Regions from separate parts of the Pseudomonas sp. S2_A02 genome, predicted to be linked through region 2. Evidence: predicted binding sites of a transcription regulator. Region 2 holds the regulator's gene; the other holds the start of a gene.
The links. The regulator FliA, encoded in region 2, starts transcription of late flagellar genes. The targets are predictions, from matches to a motif close to CTAAAGTTTNNNNNNNNNNNGCCGNTAA.
Positions count from the first base shown of each region.

Region 1: AB4O41_RS09840 (methyl-accepting chemotaxis protein) is a predicted target of FliA. The motif match lies at 2,040-2,067, and genes of this name have one in related genera.

Region 1 is NZ_CP162776.1:2,151,328-2,156,105, forward strand. It holds gene AB4O41_RS09835 (hypothetical protein) at 1-201, opposite strand, end outside; gene AB4O41_RS09840 (methyl-accepting chemotaxis protein) at 313-1,938, opposite strand; gene AB4O41_RS09845 (transporter) at 2,203-3,225, shown strand; gene AB4O41_RS09850 (inorganic phosphate transporter) at 3,413-4,778, shown strand, end outside.
Region 2 is NZ_CP162776.1:1,912,656-1,917,433, forward strand. It holds partial or broken gene AB4O41_RS08725 (chemotaxis protein CheA) at 1-808, opposite strand, end outside; gene AB4O41_RS08730 (protein phosphatase CheZ) at 862-1,650, opposite strand; gene AB4O41_RS08735 (chemotaxis response regulator CheY) at 1,681-2,052, opposite strand; gene fliA (RNA polymerase sigma factor FliA) at 2,220-2,960, opposite strand; gene fleN (flagellar synthesis regulator FleN) at 2,957-3,787, opposite strand; gene flhF (flagellar biosynthesis protein FlhF) at 3,905-4,778, opposite strand, start outside.

The sequences.
Region 1 (4,778 bases), 240 kb from region 2:
TTGTTTCACCGTATCGGATTCGCTGCTGCTGGAACTGCTGTCGCTCGACGCGGGTGCACCGCCAGCGGCAACCTTGGTGGTGTCGCTGGACGCTTCAGTTGTCGTTGCGACTGAGGTCTCTTCGGTGCTGTCGTTGATCGCGACGTTGCTTGAAGAGGTCGACAGGGTCTGGTTGATCGAAACGGAGCTGATGCTGACCATGGGATTTATCCAATGTGGCGTTTGGGTAAATCCGTCATCGACGGGCGCGGCACGAACTTGAGAGTGACTGTGTACCGATTCGGTATCCGAACCGATACACAGCCCATTTCACTAGGCGCTCAACCGCGCCGTCACTTCATTCAACTGCCCCGACAAGCCATGCAGATTGTGGCTGGCCGCTTCGGTGCGCTGCACGTTGTCCAGGTTGGTACTGGCGATGCTGGTGATTTCGGTGAGGTTGCGCGAGATGTCTTCGGCCACTGAGGTCTGCTCTTCGGCGGCGGTGGCGATCTGGCGGTTCATGTCGCGAATGGCTTCCACGGCATGGGTGATGCGCTCGAGCATGGCGCCAGCCTGAGTCACTTGTTCGACACTTTCTTCACTGCGCGACTGGCCGCTTTCGATAGCCTGAGCCGCGTCCACTGCGCCGGTTTGCACGGTTTGAATGATCTGGTTGATCTCGATGATCGACGCCGCCGTGCGCTGGGCCAAACTGCGTACTTCATCGGCGACCACCGCAAAACCACGCCCGGCTTCACCGGCGCGGGCCGCTTCGATTGCAGCGTTGAGCGCCAGCAGATTGGTCTGTTCAGCGATGCCGCGAATCACTTCCAGCACTTTACCGATGCGTCCGCTGTCGGCTTCCAGACGACGGATGACCGTCGCGGTGTTGGCAATTTCGCCGCGCATTTGGGTGATGGTGTGAATAGTGCCCTGCATGACTTTTTCGCCCTGCTGGGCGGACTGGTCGGCATCATCGGCCGCACGTGCCGCATCGGCTGCGTGACGCGCGACTTCTTGCGCAGTGGCGGACATTTCGTTCATCGCCGTGGCCACCTGATCGGTACGGCTGAACTGCTCGTTGGTGCCGCTGGCCATGAGGCCGGCAATCGAATTCAGCTCGCTGCTGGCGGTGTTCAGATCCGTCGCACTGCGCTGCAAACGATTAAAGGTTTCGGCAAGGAAATCGCGCAAGGTGTTGGCGGCTTTGGCCAGGTTGCCCAACTCGTCCTGACGGGTGCTGGCCACGCGTTCGGCGAAGCGCCCCTGGCTGAGTTGTGCCACATAGTCGATCAGTTTGCGGATCGGCTCCACCAGATTGCGGTTGACCAGCCACAGGCTCAACAGGCCAATCAGCAGACCCGACACCAACATCACGATGATCCCCAGCAGCACCGTTTCATCAGCGCTGGCGCTGATCAGCTTCGATTGCTCCATGCCCTGCTTGCGCAGATCGCTGACCAATTCATTCATCTGTTCGCTGGCCGCACGGTCCACGCCCTTGACCGCGTTGTCGCCGGCCGCGGGGTCGGCACCGGCAGCGACGTAGGCATCACGACCCTTCTGATAGGCCGCACCTAATACGCGATGCTCTTCACGCAGACGTTCGATGCGAGTCTTGAGTTGCGGCTCGATGCTCTTCTGCCCGGCCAGCTCGCCCAGGATGCCCTGCACGTTGCGCTGACCGTCCTCGAACTGCTTCCAGTATTTATCCAAGTCCGCAGGTTCCTTGCCGCGCAGCAGAACGTTTTTCCACTCCTGAACCTGCACCTTGAATTGCAGGTTGGCTTCATCGATCAATTGCGAGGTGTGCAACGGACCTTCGATCAGGTTCGCGTAGCTCTGAACGCCATTGGACAAAAAGTGAAAGGAGGCCAATGCGATCAGCAACATCGCCAACAGGCTGCCGCTCAACAGGGCGAGAATTTGTGCTCGCAGGGACTTTTGCAAAAACATCGAGTGGTATCTCATGACGAGGTTGAAGCACGACTTATGGACGTGCGAGGTGTCCGGACATCCCTGTCAGCGACGCTGGTTTCGGAAGATCGACACCAGCCTCATCGGCGGGCCAGAGCCTTTCTTGAGTTTCTTCCGACCATTGGCAGGGGCGGTTTTTTGGTGCCATTCAACTGTCACAAAACCTTCAGAATAGCTTGCGATGATGAGGCTCAAGTGAACCTGGGAAACCTGCAACAGGAGTCCCCCTCACAGCGAGACCTCATGAACCACAGCATCGACCAGCGCCATCGCGATTCCGACCTGTTCGGCCTGCTTTACGGCTTCAGTTTTCGCCCCGGCGAGCGCGGTCGGGAAATCGATTCGGCCAAGGCGCTGCACTGCCTGCAACAACCGGACGATAGTGATGAATTCATCTGGCTGCACCTGAACCTGGCCCACGCCGCGTGCGAGCGCTGGATGAAAAGCCATCTGGCATTGCCTGAAGAGTTTTTCGAAGCGCTGCACGAAGGCTCTCGCTCGACGCGCATCGAGCATGTCGATTCGGCGTTGCTGGCGGTGGTCAACGACGTGGTGTTCAACCTCAGCAGCATGGTCTCCTCGGATGTCTCGACGCTGTGGGTCTGTGCCCGCAGCCGGCTGATCATCAGCGCCCGCCTGCAACCGCTGCACTCGGTGGACAAGCTGCGCTCTTCGGTGAAGGCCGGTGAATGCTTTCGCTCGCCGCTGGAGTTGCTGGTGCATTTGCTGCGCGATCAGGGTGAAGTGCTGACGCAGATCGTGCGCAAGACCAGCCTCAGTGTCGATCAGATCGAAGATGAGTTGCTGTCGTCGCGCCTGTCGACCAACCGGGCTGAGCTGGGTGCCAACCGCCGGGTGCTGGTGCGCCTGCAACGGTTGCTGGCGCTGGAGCCGGGCTCGTTGCTGCGCCTGCTCAATCGCCCGCCGCAATGGTTGCAGAAAGAGGACGTCAAGGAGCTGCGCAAATCCACCGAGGAGTTTGCGCTGATCATCAACGACCTCACGGCCCTCGGTGAACGGATCAAGCTGTTGCAGGAAGAGATCGCCGCCAACCTCAACGAACAGAGTAACCGCACGCTGTTCACTCTGACCGTGGTTACGGTGCTGGCGCTGCCGATCAACATCATCGCCGGTTTCTTCGGCATGAACGTCGGCGGCGTGCCGCTTTCTGGCGATCCGGAGGGGTTCTGGATTTTGGTGGCGCTGGTCGCGACGTTCACCCTGATTGCCGGACGCTGGGCGTTTCGCAAGCGCCAGGATTATTGATTACTACCACCAGCACCAACGCTGGACGCAGAGCGTCCGGGGCGGCATTACCACGCGGAGCGTGGGAACGAGCAGATCGTCGGATCGCGGCCCCACAAAAAACCCAAACACTGACCCAGCGCAGTCTCTTTGTAATATTTAGCAACGATCATGGGAGACACTCCTTCTCTGCTCAGGATTGTCTGGCATGGCTACGCCTTCCTTCACCGCCGCTGCCCAGGTTCCCGCCAGCAGTGCCAAGCCGCAACTCGATAAAAAACCTGGCCTGCTCACCATTATGCTGTTCTTTGCGGTGCTGAGCAGCGGGCTGTTGTTCACCGCCTACAGTCTGATGCACGACATGAGCGAACTCGGCACGGTGGTCACCACCTGGACGCCGTTTCTGCTGTTGGGCGTCGCGCTGTTGATTGCCTTGGGCTTTGAGTTCGTCAACGGTTTTCACGACACCGCCAACGCCGTGGCGACGGTGATTTACACCAACTCCCTGCCGCCGAATTTCGCCGTGGCCTGGTCCGGGTTCTTCAACTTTCTGGGGGTGTTGCTGTCGAGCGGCGCGGTGGCGTTCGGCATCATCGCTCTGTTACCGGTGGAGTTGATTCTGCAAGTCGGTTCCTCCGCCGGTTTCGCGATGATCTTCGCCCTGTTGATCGCTGCGATCCTGTGGAACCTCGGCACCTGGTGGTTGGGTTTGCCGGCATCTTCGTCGCACACCCTGATCGGCTCGATCATCGGGGTCGGCGTGGCCAATGCACTGATGCACGGCCGTGACGGCACCAGTGGCGTGGATTGGGCCCAGGCAACCAAAGTCGGTTACGCACTGTTGCTGTCGCCGCTGATCGGTTTCGCGTTTGCCGCGTTGCTGTTGCTGGCGTTGCGCGCCTTCGTCAAAAATCGCGCGTTGTACAAAGCGCCGAAGGGCGATACCCCGCCACCGTGGTGGATTCGTGGCATGTTGATTCTGACCTGCACCGGTGTGTCCTTCGCTCACGGTTCCAACGACGGCCAGAAAGGCATGGGGCTGATCATGCTGATCCTGGTCGGTACCCTGCCGATGGCGTATGCGCTGAACCGCACCATGCCGGCGGATCAGGCCTTGCAGTTCGCTGCGGTGGCGGAAGTTACCCAGCAAGCCCTGATGAAAAACTCGCCGGTGCCGGCGCCCGCCGATCCACGCCCGGTGCTGACCGATTACATGCGCAGCAAGGAAGCCACGCCGCAACTGATCCCCGCACTCGCCGCGCTGGCGGGCCACATCGGTAACGAAGTGAAGGGTTACGGCTCATTGTCGAAAGTCCCGGCCGAAGCGATGGGCAACGTGCGTAATGACATGTACCTGACCAGCGAAACCATTCGCCTGATGGACAAGAACAAGGTTGGCAACTTCGACGCCGACACCACTGGCAAGCTGCAACTGTTCAAGCAACAGATTGACAACGCCACACGGTTTATTCCGCTGTGGGTGAAGATCGCCGTGGCCATCGCCCTGGGGTTGGGCACCATGGTTGGCTGGAAACGCATTGTGGTGACGGTCGGCGAGAAAATCGGCAAGACGC
Region 2 (4,778 bases):
GTTGGCGCAGCCGGGCCGGAGCCGAAGCAATTGCCGATTCCAGCGCATCGACCGCAAAGTTGCCTTTGCCGTGCAGCTGATCGAGCAGTGCTTCGAACTCGTCATCGGTGATGTCGGAGCTGTCGCCTGCCGCTTTCGGGACAGCCGATGCTGCGGGCGCAGCGACCACTGCATCGGCGGCGAACTGGCCTTTGCCGTGCAATTGATCGAGCAACGACTCGAACTCGGCATCGGTGATTTCGTCGCTGGTCGCCGTATCGGCGGCAGGCGGAGCAACCACAGGCGCCTCGGCCTGAGCCTTGACGGCATTCAGCGAGTCCAGCAGTTGTTCGAATTCGTTATCGGTAATGTCGCCGGATTCACTTTCAGCGGCCGGCTCTTGCACCACTTCAGCGACAAGTGCCGCTTCATCGGCGGTTTGCGGCTCGGCCAGGCGGGCCAGAGCAGCCAGCAATTCAGGTGTGGCAGCCGTGATTGGGCTGCGTTCGCGGACTTCGCTGAACATGCCGTTCACCGCGTCCAGTGCTTCGAGAACCACGTCCATCAGTTCCGAGTCGACGCGTCGTTCACCCTTGCGCAGGATGTCGAACACGTTCTCGGCGATGTGACAGCACTCCACCAGCTCATTGAGCTGGAGGAAGCCGGCGCCCCCTTTTACAGTGTGAAAACCGCGAAAAATTGCATTGAGCAAATCCGCATCATCCGGTCGGCTTTCAAGCTCGACCAGCTGTTCGGACAGTTGCTCTAGAATCTCGCCGGCCTCAACCAGGAAATCCTGAAGGATCTCTTCATCGGCGCCGAAGCTCATTAAGGGGGTGCTCCTGAGGTCTAAAAACCTAAAAAACCTAAAATGCTAAAACTCTAAAATCCTAGGCTGGATAACAAATCGTCCACATCGTCCTGACCGGACACAACGTCTTCTCTTTTATCGGCATGAATCTGCGGACCTTCACCCTGAGAGAGATGTTTTTGTGGATCTTTTTCAGCCAGCATCGCTTCACGGTCATGTTCGATACCCGCAAAGCGGTCTACCTGGCTGGCCATGAGCACGAGCTTGAGCAGGTTGCTTTCAACTTCGGTGACCAACTGGGTCACGCGTTTGATCACCTGACCGGTGAGGTCCTGGTAATCCTGGGCCAGCAGAATGTCGTTGAGGTTGCTCGACACGACGCGGTTGTCTTCACTGCTGCGTGTCAGGAAACCGTCGACGCGCCGGGCCAGTTCGCGGAACTCTTCAGCCCCGACTTCGCGACGCATGAACCTCCCCCAATCCGTGCTCAGCGCCTGAGCTTCATCGCTCAGGCCGTTGATCAACGGTGTGGCGTTTTCCACCAGGTCCATGGTGCGGTTGGCCGCAGCCTCGGTCAGCTTGACCACATAACCCAGGCGCTCAGTGGCATCGGTGATCTGAGACACTTCCTCGGCTTGCGGCATGTGCGGATCAATCTGGAAATTGACGATCGCGCTATGCAGCTCGCGGGTGAGCTTGCCCACTTCCTGATACAGGCCGCGGTCACGGGTCTGGTTGAGCTCATGGATCAGTTGCACAGCGTCGCCGAACCTGCCTTTTTCAAGGCTCTCGACCAGTTCGACCGCGTGTTTTTTCAGGGTCGATTCGAAATCGCCCTGTGAAGATTCGTTTTGCTCCATAGCTCCCCCGTGACGGACTGGCTTTGCACATCAACCGATGCGTTCGAAGATCTTTTCAATCTTGTCTTTCAACGCTTGAGCCGTGAATGGCTTGACCACATAGCCGTTCACACCCGCCTGAGCGGCTTCGATGATTTGCTCGCGCTTGGCTTCAGCGGTCACCATCAGCACCGGCAGGTGCTTGAGCTTTTCATCGGCGCGCACGTGACGCAGCAGATCGATGCCGGTCATGCCAGGCATATTCCAGTCCGTTACCAGAAAGTCGATGCCCCCGCTGTTGAGAACCGGAATGGCAGTGACGCCATCGTCAGCCTCGACCGTGTTGGTGAACCCAAGGTCACGCAACAGGTTTTTTATGATCCGCCGCATCGTTGAGAAGTCATCAACGATGAGGATTTTCATGTTCTTGTTCAATTCGACCTCCAAGCAGTCTTAAACGCGCCCAGCACCTGGACACGCCATTTCAATCAATCCGGCAAAGCACTCAATGACTGTCTGGAGCACAACAGATCGAAACCGGTGCGGTTCAACACCACACCTGCTCCATTCGCAGTGTCCCCACACTGCCTTCAGCGCGCTCGCCACTCCCCCAAACGCCCCCGCAAACGGGCCGCGCACTGGCTGTGTAACTGGCTGACCCGCGATTCGCTGACCCCCAGGACCTCACCGATTTCCTTGAGATTCAACTCTTCGTCGTAGTACAGCGCCAACACCAGTCGCTCACGCTCCGGCAAATTGGCAATCGCGTCCGCCAGCGCCGCCTGGAAGCGTTCATCTTCCAGATCGCGTGACGGCTCGAGATGAGCACTGGCGCCATCCTCATGCAGCCCTTCGTGTTCGCCGTCCTGCAACAGATCGTCGAAACTGAATAACCGGCTGCCGAGGGTGTCGTTCAAAATCCCGTAATAATCGTCGAGACTCAATTGGAGTTCGGCCGCAACTTCGTGATCTTTAGCGTCACGGCCGGTTTTAGCTTCAATCGAGCGAATCGCGTCGCTGACCATGCGGGTATTGCGGTGAACCGAACGTGGCGCCCAGTCCCCCTTGCGCACTTCATCGAGCATCGCGCCGCGGATTCGAATGCCCGCGTACGTCTCGAAACTCGCGCCTTTGCTGGCGTCGTATTTGGTTGATACTTCAAGCAGGCCGATCATGCCGGCCTGGATCAGGTCTTCGACCTGGACACTGGCCGGCAAACGCGCCAGCAAATGGTAGGCAATGCGTTTGACCAGTGGCGCGTAACGCTCGATTAGTTCGTACTGCGCGTCACGTGCCGACTTCTTGTAGAGGTTGTAACCACTGGCTGTCATAGGACGGGTCCTGCCGTTTGTTGCACGAGGCGCTCGACGAAAAATTCCAGATGCCCACGCGGGTTGGCCGGCAGCGGCCAGGTATCGACCTTCTGCGCAATGGCCTTGAATGCCAGAGCGCACTTGGAACGGGGAAAGGCTTCGTAGACGGCACGCTGCTTCTGCACGGCCTTGCGCACGCTTTCGTCGTAAGGCACCGCGCCAACGTATTGCAAGGCGACGTCAAGAAAACGATCGGTGACCTTGGTCAACTTGGCGAACAGGTTGCGGCCCTCCTGCGGGCTCTGCGCCATGTTGGCCAGGACGCGGAAACGATTCATGCCGTAGTCGCGGTTCAGCAGTTTGATCAGCGCGTAGGCGTCGGTAATGGAGGTTGGTTCGTCGCACACCACCAGCAAGACTTCCTGGGCTGCGCGCACGAAACTGACTACCGAGTCACCAATGCCCGCAGCGGTGTCGATCACCAATACGTCGAGGTTGTCGCCGATGTCGCTGAAGGCCTGGATCAGGCCGGCATGCTGGGCCGGGCTCAGATGAACCATGCTCTGGGTGCCGGACGCGGCCGGGACGATGCGGATACCGCCGGGCCCTTGCAGCAGCACGTCGCGCAGCTCACACCGGCCTTCGATCACATCGGCCAAAGTACGTTTGGGTGTCAGCCCCAGCAGGACGTCGACATTCGCCAGCCCCAGATCGGCGTCCAGCAGCATGACGCGCCGGCCGAGCTCAGCTAGAGCCAGGGACAAGTTCACTGACACGTTAGTCTTCCCGACGCCACCTTTGCCGCCGGTCACCGCGATCACCTGTACGGGATGCATGCTGCCCATGTTATTTCTTTACCTTGTCTTACTTAGACGGAGGCCACATTACTGGCTGCGCGTTCACTAACTGAACAATGCATTGGCAGACCATCGATGTAGGTACAAAAACTGTTCATTAATACCTCAGCCAACCCGCTTGGTCGGACTGTGGTAGAGGTCAGCGAACATATCAGCCATGGCTTCTTCGCTGGGTTCTTCCTGCATTTGCACGCTAACGGCGCGGCTGACCAACTGATGACGACGCGGCAGATGCAAATCATCCGGGATCCGCGGGCCATCGGTCAGGTAAGCCACCGGCAATTCATGACTGATGGCCAGGCTCAACACCTCACCCAGGCTTGCCGTTTCATCCAGTTTAGTCAGGATGCAGCCAGCTAGCCCGCAACGCTTGTAACTATGATAAGCGGCGGTTAGAACCTGTTTTTGGCTAGTGGTTGCCAAGACCAGATAGTTTTTTGATTTGATCCCTCGTCCGGCCAGGCTTTCAAGCTGCATGCGCAGTGCCGGATCGCTGGCCTGCAGGCCGGCGGTATCGATCAGCACCACGCGTTTGCGCAGCAAGGGTTCCAGCGCCTGCACCAGCGATTGGCCCGGATCGACGTGGGTGACCGACACGTTGAGGATGCGGCCCAGGGTCTTGAGCTGTTCCTGAGCACCGATGCGATAGCTGTCCATGCTCACCAGCGCGATGTTCTGCGCGCCGTACTTGAGCACATAACGGGCCGCGAGCTTGGCCAGCGTGGTGGTCTTGCCCATGCCAGCCGGGCCGACCATCGCAATTACACCGCCCTCTTCCAAGGGCTCGACTTCCGGGGTGGCAATCATCCGCGCCAGGTGCGCGAGCAACATGCGCCAAGCCTGACGTGGTTCTTCAATGTCGGTAATCAGTGCCAGCAGATCGCGCGACAACGGGCCGGACAGGCCGATGCGTTGCAGGCGTCGCCAGAGGTTGGCCTGGGCCGGACGGCTGCCTTGTAGCTGATTCCAGGCCAGCGAG